DNA from 2 places in the Bacillus silvicola genome. Region 1 is predicted to be linked to the other one. Evidence: a T-box and tRNA genes for the amino acid it is inferred to sense, from the RefSeq annotation. Region 1 holds a T-box; the other holds one or more tRNA genes.

Region 1 (4,921 bases):
TACTTAACTTTCGATGCTGATAAGTTAGAAGCTACTTACACTCGTCACGCTGAGCGTTCTGAGTTAGCAGCTGAAATCAACGAAGCATTAATCGTAGAGTTCTACTCTCGTTAATGACAAAAAGCCAATCCTGTGGATTGGCTTTTTTCGTTTATATATAAGATAAAATTATTTATTTTCGAGGAACCTTTGGGATAAAATAAGCATGAGTAAACGCTATTCCCCTAGATTTTTTAACATACATATATATCCCAAAAATAATAAAAAGCCACACTCTATTGAATGTGACTACATTAATTTTTCAATTGATTTATTTTCTTCTTCAATTTATAATATCTTAACAGCAAAAGTACCCCTAAGGGTACTTTCTGATTCACATTTTCACTCTTCTTGTCTTTCTTGTCTTTCTTGTCTTTCTTGTCTTTCTTGTTCCCTCGATTTCTTCTGTTTCTTCTTCCTGTTCCGTTTTTATTGTTGATACTCTATCGTACAGATCCATTATTTTCTTCGTCACATTAATTCCTCCCACAACAATTCCAAGCAAACCAATATAAATCAACACAGTAGTTTTATTGTCCACTACTGAAACGATTACAGTAATTACACCACCACAACAAGTCAACATACTTCCCATGACATCCATGTATTCTCGGAATTTAACACCTGCTTTCCGATAACGTCCATACCACCACAAAACTAGTACCACTCCAATAACAAATGCTCCTGTCCACATCACCATGTTAAATCCTTCCAATAAATCCCTCATATAATTACTCCCTTTCCATAAATAAATTTTTGCTGCCTTTTTCTATTTACGGAAAATAATTAAACACCTTCTTTTTATTTTTTAAAAAAGACTTTTTTTAATTTACATCTAATAATTACAGTTAAAACTACGCGTATAATAACAACATTTTCTCTTTGATTTATCGACGACGTCCTTAGACAGATTTATTCTTTCTAGCTAAAAAAGACTGTTTAAAGCAACTAAACAGTTACTTCAAACAGCCTTCATTTTTATATATAAAATAAAATTATTTAGTTTCCTCTTTTTGAACATATACATAAGCATCTTTCTGCTCTTTATGTATATCAACCTTCGTGTTCTCTGCAAGCTGACCCGCATTTAGCAAAGAAAAAATAATGAGCGCTTCTAGTGACATTTTGTTTTACCACTCCTTTCTAGTTGTTATACGTTTATCATACCGCTTACATGTGATTTCCGTATGAACTCGAAAAGGAGATTACAACAAAAAGATTACAGGAATGCTAATGCACGCTATAATAACCATAAAATAGGAGGTGGATTCTTTTTGACAATAAACCAAATGGTTCAACTCGGAAGTTCATTTATGCTATTTATTACTTCAGCACTCGCTAGTTGGTATCAGGGGAGTAATTTGATAGATTATCCTGATGAATGGAAATATAGCGCTAAGTTTACGAATTACTTTAAAGGCACCGTTTCAAATTACCAAGATATTTATCAAATCGATTTCTTTATATATGCGGCAAAATTTTATCCAACAGCATTTATTGTTATGCTTATTAGTTTACTTTATATGCTCGTATTAATTCTTCATATTCTATTTACAAGAACTCGTGAGGTAATCTAAATTCATACATAAAAACCCCGAATCATAAACTTTTCAGCCTACAATTCGGGGTACTATTTGTTTATATTCGTTTCTGATTAGTAACGAATTAAGAAATATTTCTTTTTACCGCGGCGAATGATTGTGAATTTGCCTTCGATGCGGTCGTTTTCTGTTACAACGCAGTCTAATGCTTGTGTACGCTCACCGTTTACGTAGATTGCACCGTTCGTCACATCTTCACGTGCTTGACGTTTTGATGGAGAGATTTTACTTTCTACAAGTAAGTCGATTAATACTGTATCTTCTGCCGTACGTTCTACAGATGGTACGTCTTTGAAGCCTTGTTCGATTTCGCTTGCAGTCAGTTCTGCTACAGAACCGCTGAATAGTGCAGCTGAAATTTTAATCGCTTGCTCTAATGCTTCTCCGCCGTGAACAAGTTTTGTCATTTCAGAACCTAATGCTTTTTGTGCTGCACGTTTTTCTGGTGCTTCAGCTACTTGCTTTTCAAGCTCAAGAATTTCTTCATGAGATAAGAATGTGAAGTATTTTAAGTATTTAACTACGTCGCGATCATCTGTGTTAATCCAGAATTGGTAAAACTCGTAAGGAGTTGTTTTCTCTGGGTCTAACCAAATTGCGCCGCCTTCTGTTTTACCAAACTTCGTACCGTCAGATTTTGTAACAAGTGGAATTGTTAAACCGAATGCTTTCGCATCTTCTTCTGATTTACGGATTAATTCAAGACCAGCTGTAATGTTACCCCATTGGTCACTACCACCGATTTGTAGGCGGCAATTATGGTTTTGGTATAAGTTTAAGAAGTCGTATGATTGTAAAATCATATAACTAAACTCAGTGAATGAAATACCAGTATCTAAACGAGAAGCTACTGTATCTTTTGCTAACATATAGTTTAAACCGAAGTTTTTACCGATATCGCGTAAGAATGAAATTACATCTAAGTTACCAAGCCAATCATAGTTGTTAGCCATTGTTGCTGGGTTGTCCACGTTTTCGAACTCTAAGAAGTTTGAAAGTTGGTTTTTAATGCTTTCTGTGTAGTAAGCAACTGTATCTTTCGTATTTAATGTACGCTCTGCTTTTTTACCACTTGGGTCACCGATCATACCAGTACCACCGCCAACAAGTGCGATTGGTTGGTGACCAGCTAATTGGAAACGACGTAACATTAATACTGGTAACATATGACCGATGTGTAAGCTATCCGCTGTCGGGTCGAAACCACAGTATAATTTAACGCTTTCTTTTTCTAATAATTGCTCAAGTCCCTCAGCATCTGTTTGCTGATTAATTAGACCGCGAAATTCAAGATCTTGTAAAATACCCATATCCTACATACTCTCCTTTAAGTTCATTACTGGCGTGAAGGTTGAAAACATAAAAAAATCGCCCCTTCAAATAAGGGACGATTTTGATTATCGCGTTACCACCCTAGTTGCAGGCAAAAAAAAGCCTACCACCTTATTTACATAACGGCTTAGCACCGTCTTTTCCCTTTTGAATATAATTCAATCGAAAAAAGATGCTCTAGGGGCGTAATTCGCGATCATCTATGTGCTGATTTCCACCGACCATCAGCTCTCTAAAACAGGGAAATGATCACTACTTCTCCCTTTCCACGCTCAATTATTCATATACTTTTCTTTATACCATCATTTATATAGGCGTGTCAAATAGAGGTCGAATTTCTATCCTTTACAACGTCGCAAAGAGTATCGTAATAAGAGAAAGAATTGGAACTCCAACTAGTAACGAGACATGAAACACAACTGATAAATCATTCCCAATTGTCGCCTCCACAGGATCTTTCGCTGGAGAACCAAGAAATCCGATTAATCGATCGAAGCGACTTACCGTTTTTGGAAAGTCCGGTATTTCTACATAGTCACTGTCTAAATGCTGCTGTAATTTATATTCACTCTTAAAGGGATTTTCGCTCAATTTCATCCACCTCCAGCAATTGTTTTAATTTCTTTATCCCGTTATGAAGTCTCGATTTCACTGTTCCAATCGGAATGTTTAATATCTCTGCAATCTCTTTTTGCTGCATATCATGATAATAAGAAAGAATGAGGACCGCTCGCTGTTCTTCAGGAACTTTCAAAATTGCTTCTCTTACTGTGAGCCGATCTTCGTGAGAAAATTCTTTTTCCTGAATCGGCACTAAAAATGGCAAAAGTGTACGCCACTTTTTTCTTCTATTTAATTTATTAATCATAAGACGATAACCAATTTGAAATAAATACGTTTTTATTTTTCCTTTTTCAAGTTCATACATATGCTTCTTTCGTTCTAATGTCAAAAACGTATCTTGCACGAGGTCGATACTTAATTGTTCATCTCGGTTAAATCGATATAAAAATGTGTATAGCGCTGGTTTGATTAAAACATATAGTTTTTCCCCAGCCTGCTTATCTCCACTTTGATACGCAAGCATGAGCTCCTCCTCAATCCCAATCAGCGCCATGATTTTTGATCTCCTTTATTCCTTTTAACGTTAATGAAATACGGGAAATTAAATAGCAACTAGCGACAATAATCCATACTTGCGATTGATTCGTAAAAAATTGAACATACGGGTTTTGAATTGTCTGTCCGGTTGAAACTAAAATATTTAATGCTTGCACACATACGCATGCATACACTGCAAGACAAGCCGAAATCGTATCAAATACATTCCAGCGAAAATACACTTTTGTTTTTGTAAAATCAATTTTATATCCATTTTTCCGTACTATATGTTTTCTATCAAATGGAATGATGATTGAAAACATAACAATCATCATGACCCCAGCTGTAATCATTGATACTTTAAATCCAATTGGCATCGGTAATAGCAAACCACAAGAAAATACAACTATAACTCCAATTAAAGCAAAAGTAAGAAGTAATTTATTAGACATATAAAAGCCTCCCTCATCTATTCTTTCATAAATGTATACAGACGAGGAAGGCGCTTCGTTCAAATATTATTTTATTTTTTTAATAATCTTTGCAGGATTCCCGCCAACTACTACATTATCAGGCACATCTTTCGTTACAACGGCGCCAGATGCGATAACCGCATTATCTCCAATTGTTACACCTGGATTAATAATTGCTCTTCCGCCAATCCATACGTTATCGCCGATTGTAACTGGTTTTCCGTATTCTGATCCGCTTATGCGTTCTACTGGATCGAGCGGGTGCGTTGCTGTATAAATGTGAACACCTGGAGCTAACATACAGTTCACTCCGATTGTAACGGGACATACGTCTAAAATCGTACAATCAAAGTTCGCGTAAAAATTTTCGCCAAC
Region 2 (4,921 bases), on a different contig from region 1:
ATATTTCAAAATGGTCGTATCTTCAAAAGGCATGCTAACCCTTCCTCCTACTTACGAGCAATTCTATCCATATATTGAAATATTATTTTATGCTCTATCTGTATGTATTTCCAACAACTAGTTAATTATACCATACATGAAACAAACGACAATTACAAACGCCCCCTTTAGCTTAAATTGGTAAGATGTCAACCTTTCTTACCCTACAGTATAATATCAATCATAATTATACGCCTATTTCCCAATAAAAAAAGCAACTTCACAGTTGCTTTTCTTACATTTATTTCAGTTTTTCACCGAATAAAGAACCCATTAAAGCAACCGCTGTTGTTGCTGTTCTGTTTCTCTCATCTAAAATTGTATTTACTTCAACAAACTCAGCAGATGTAACAATATCAGCTTCTGCTAACATCTCCATCGCTAAGTGGCTTTCACGATAAGATAGACCGCCAATTACAGGTGTTCCAACTCCTGGTGCGTCATGAGGATCAAGCCCATCTAGATCTAATGATAAATGGACACCATCCGTATGAGATAAATACGCAATTGTTTCTTCCATAACAGCCGTCATACCCATACGATCGATTTCATGCATTGAGAATACTTTAATGCCTTCATCGCGAATAAAGTCTTTTTCTCCTTCATCCAATGCACGTGCACCGATAATTACAACGTTCTCTTTTTTCACCTTTGGATATGCTTCATATAAGTCTACAAGCGTCGGATGTCCATAGCCTAAACTTGCAGCAAGTGACATACCGTGAATATTTCCAGATGGTGAAGTCTCTTCTGTATTTAAATCACCATGTGCATCATACCAAATAACACCTAAATTTTTATAATGTTTCGCTACACCAGCTAGCGTACCGATAGCAATACTATGGTCACCGCCTAATACAAGTGGAAAACGACCTTCTTCTATAATATGATCAACCTTACTTGCTAATTCATTACATACAGTTGCAACTTGTGTAAGGTTTCTTAATTTTGTATTTTCATCTACTTCTTTTTCTCTCTCAATACATATATCTCCCAAATCTTTAACGTCATATCCAATTTGTTCAATTCTTTCAATTACCCCTGCATAACGGATCGCGCTTGGTCCCATATCAACCCCGCGACGCATCTGTCCTAAATCCATTGGAACTCCAATAACTGAGATTTCTTTTTTCATAGATAGTATCCCCCTTTTATGCCTTCCTAAATATTTTAAATCTTTTATATAGTCTGACTCAACTCGACATTTTTCTGCATGGATATACAATATATTCACTTGTACACTCATTGAAACCTAAATTTTAAGACTATTCTATGTATAAAGTTAACTTAGTGAAACAACTGACTTTTCTATCAGCTAATATTTTTATCCGCACTTTTCTCCATCATCACTCAGGATTATGCAAAATATCATCAAATAAATGGATTAAAAAACACTTCTACATTTAGAAGCGTTTTTCTGATGCTAATTTCCACACTGTTGCAATATTTCTTGCTGTCATTTCGATATTCTCTTCTGCCCTTTTATATGCTTCTTCTAATGTCATTGGACTCGCTGTAATACTAAACACTGCATCAATTCCCTTTTCGTAAACAGTCGTATAATTCGAGGATACAGATCCACCAATAGCAATTACAGGAATATGACGATATTTCGCCCGCTTCGCGACACCAACAAGAGCTTTTCCATACGCTGTTTGTTCATCTATTCTTCCCTCACCAGTTACAATCAGATCGGCGCCCTCTATACACTTATCAAAATTTGTATAATCTAATACAATTTCAATTCCTTTTCTTAACTGCCCCTTTAGCACCGCAACGACAGCTGCTCCCATTCCTCCAGCTGCCCCCGCCCCCGGTATTTCAGATACATCTAAAGATACATGTTGTTTAAGTATATTAGCATAATGTTTTAAATTCTCATCTAGCTCTTTCATCATCTCTACATTTGCGCCCTTTTGTCTCGCAAATACAAAAGATGCCCCGCTAGCTCCAACTAAAGGGTTATCTACATCACACGCTGCTTCTAACTTTAAATCCTTTAGGCGTGAATCAATCCTAGAAAGATCAACAGTAGTAATCAAATTTAATGTCCCTCCAGAGGGTTCTATTACTTCACCTTTCCTGTTTATAAACCTTGTACCTAAAGCGGATAGCATACCAGCCCCACCATCATTTGTAGCACTTCCTCCAAGTCCTAAAATAATGTGTTTCACTCCTTGATCTAATGCATGTAATATAAGTTCACCTGTCCCTTTTGTTGTTGTAATAAGTGGGTTTCTCTTTTCAATTGGAACGTGTTGTAATCCTGATGCTGCTGCCATTTCAATAAATGCTGTCTCCTTATCCTTAGACATACCATAAAAGGCTTGCACGCTCTCTCCAAGCGGCCCTGTCACATTAAGTGATATAATTTCTCCCATTGTAGCACCAACAAGAGATTCGACCGTTCCTTCACCTCCATCTCCAATTGGTACTTTAACGTACTCTGCTTTAGGAAAAACTGCTGCAAAACCTCTTTCAATAGCTTCACATGCCTCCATAGCTTTCAAACTTTCTTTATATGAATCAGATGCAATGACAACTTTCATAATTATCTCTCCTTATTTATGCTCTTCTTTCATTTTAAACAACATATACACAAGTTGTCTTTTTATGTGAAATTTAAGCACAAAAAAAGCTTACATCATTTGATGTAAGCTTTCCCTATTTATATGGAGCCTAGCGGGATCGAACCGCTGACCTCCTGCGTGCAAGGCAGGCGCTCTCCCAGCTGAGCTAAGGCCCCGTAGTAATAAAGCGGAAGACGGGATTCGAACCCGCGACCCCAACCTTGGCAAGGTTGTATTCTACCACTGAACTACTTCCGCGAAAATGGTGAGCCATGAAGGATTCGAACCTTCGACCCTCTGATTAAAAGTCAGATGCTCTACCAACTGAGCTAATGGCTCGTAAATGGCTGGGCTAGCTGGATTCGAACCAGCGCATGACGGAGTCAAAGTCCGTTGCCTTACCGCTTGGCTATAGCCCATTAATATTTACTAGTATGGTTATCTTCTCAAAAAAATAAACCCTTTCAGGTTATTTTAAAGAAAATGGTGGAGGGGGGCAGATTCGAACTGCCGAACCCGAAGGAGCGGATTTACAGTCCGCCGCGTTTAGCCACTTCGCTACCCCTCCGACATTTAAATATATATGGTGGAGGATGACGGGATCGAACCGCCGACCCCCTGCTTGTAAGGCAGGTGCTCTCCCAGCTGAGCTAATCCTCCAAAAGTGGTGACCCGTACGGGATTCGAACCCGTGTTACCGCCGTGAAAGGGCGGTGTCTTAACCACTTGACCAACGGGCCAAAAAAATCCAAAACTTTTCTCAAGCTTCCAACCGGGCTTGAACCGGTGACCTCTTCCTTACCATGGAAGTACTCTACCAGCTGAGCTATGGAAGCATAATGGCTCCGCAGGTAGGAATCGAACCTACGACCGATCGGTTAACAGCCGATAGCTCTACCGCTGAGCTACTGCGGAATAATACAAGCCTGGCAACGTCCTACTCTCACAGGGACAAGGTCCCAACTACCATCGGCGCTAGAGAGCTTAACTTCCGTGTTCGGTATGGGAACGGGTGTGACCTCTCTGCCATCATTACCAGACTTTTATCATTATACACATTCTTTTCAGAATGTCAAGAAGAAATCTAAACATATATTCCTTCAAAACTAGATAACATTGCTACATATTATATGGTTAAGTCCTCGATCTATTAGTATTCGTCAGCTCCACATGTCACCATGCTTCCACCTCGAACCTATCAACCTGATCATCTTTCAGGGATCTTACTAGCTTACGCTATGGGAAATCTCATCTTGAGGGGGGCTTCATGCTTAGATGCTTTCAGCACTTATCCCTTCCGCACATAGCTACCCAGCTATGCCCTTGGCAGAACAACTGGTACACCAGCGGTGCGTCCATCCCGGTCCTCTCGTACTAAGGACAGCTCCTCTCAAATTTCCTACGCCCACGACGGATAGGGACCGAACTGTCTCACGACGTTCTGAACCCAGCTCGCGTACCGCTTTAATGGGCGAACAGCCCAACCCTTGGGACCGACTACAGCCCCAGGATGCGATGAGCCGACATCGAGGTGCCAAACCTCCCCGTCGATGTGGACTCTTGGGGGAGATAAGCCTGTTATCCCCGGGGTAGCTTTTATCCGTTGAGCGATGGCCCTTCCATGCGGAACCACCGGATCACTAAGCCCGACTTTCGTCCCTGCTCGACTTGTAGGTCTCGCAGTCAAGCTCCCTTATGCCTTTGCACTCTACGAATGATTTCCAACCATTCTGAGGGAACCTTTGGGCGCCTCCGTTACACTTTAGGAGGCGACCGCCCCAGTCAAACTGCCCACCTGACACTGTCTCCCGGGTCGATAAGACCCGTAGGTTAGAATTTCAATACAGTCAGGGCGGTATCCCACCAGCGCCTCCACCGAAGCTAGCGCTCCGGTTTCAATGGCTCCCGCCTATCCTGTACAAACTGTACCAAAATTCAATATCAGGCTACAGTAAAGCTCCACGGGGTCTTTCCGTCCTGTCGCGGGTAACCTGCATCTTCACAGGTACTATAATTTCACCGAGTCTCTGGTTGAGACAGTGCCCAAATCGTTACACCTTTCGTGCGGGTCGGAACTTACCCGACAAGGAATTTCGCTACCTTAGGACCGTTATAGTTACGGCCGCCGTTTACTGGGGCTTCAGTTCAGAGCTTCGCTTACGCTAACCCCTCTCCTTAACCTTCCAGCACCGGGCAGGTGTCAGCCCCTATACTTCGCCTTACGGCTTCGCAGAGACCTGTGTTTTTGCTAAACAGTCGCTTGGGCCTATTCACTGCGGCTTTCCGTTAAGAAAGCACCCCTTCTCCCGAAG

What was found. The T-box of region 1 lies ahead of tyrS (tyrosine--tRNA ligase). A T-box ahead of a tRNA ligase gene usually reads a tRNA of that ligase, here a tRNA-Tyr.
Region 2: it encodes a tRNA-Tyr, which carries the amino acid that the T-box ahead of tyrS (tyrosine--tRNA ligase) is inferred to sense. The anticodon was not compared.

What each region holds. Positions count from the first base shown of each region.
Region 1 is NZ_JBNGVC010000012.1:1,567,585-1,572,505, forward strand. Features, by position in the region: gene rpsD (30S ribosomal protein S4) at 1-114, shown strand, start outside; gene ACP6L7_RS20115 (hypothetical protein) at 374-766, opposite strand; gene ACP6L7_RS20120 (transporter) at 1,035-1,163, opposite strand; gene ACP6L7_RS20125 (YjdJ family protein) at 1,314-1,616, shown strand; gene tyrS (tyrosine--tRNA ligase) at 1,694-2,950, opposite strand; T-box leader at 3,021-3,250, opposite strand; gene ACP6L7_RS20135 (hypothetical protein) at 3,318-3,563, opposite strand; gene ACP6L7_RS20140 (RNA polymerase sigma factor) at 3,544-4,089, opposite strand; gene ACP6L7_RS20145 (hypothetical protein) at 4,070-4,525, opposite strand; gene ACP6L7_RS20150 (maltose acetyltransferase domain-containing protein) at 4,592-4,921, opposite strand, start outside.
Region 2 is NZ_JBNGVC010000013.1:1,052,467-1,057,387, forward strand. Features, by position in the region: gene cdaA (diadenylate cyclase CdaA) at 1-33, opposite strand, end outside; gene rocF (arginase) at 281-1,174, opposite strand; gene ACP6L7_RS27500 (glycerate kinase) at 1,443-2,588, opposite strand; tRNA gene ACP6L7_RS27505 (tRNA-Ala) at 2,713-2,785, opposite strand; tRNA gene ACP6L7_RS27510 (tRNA-Gly) at 2,796-2,867, opposite strand; tRNA gene ACP6L7_RS27515 (tRNA-Lys) at 2,873-2,948, opposite strand; tRNA gene ACP6L7_RS27520 (tRNA-Gln) at 2,954-3,028, opposite strand; tRNA gene ACP6L7_RS27525 (tRNA-Tyr) at 3,094-3,177, opposite strand; tRNA gene ACP6L7_RS27530 (tRNA-Val) at 3,194-3,269, opposite strand; tRNA gene ACP6L7_RS27535 (tRNA-Glu) at 3,275-3,349, opposite strand; tRNA gene ACP6L7_RS27540 (tRNA-Thr) at 3,373-3,445, opposite strand; tRNA gene ACP6L7_RS27545 (tRNA-Asn) at 3,450-3,524, opposite strand; rRNA gene rrf (5S ribosomal RNA) at 3,534-3,649, opposite strand; rRNA gene ACP6L7_RS27555 (23S ribosomal RNA) at 3,740-4,921, opposite strand, start outside.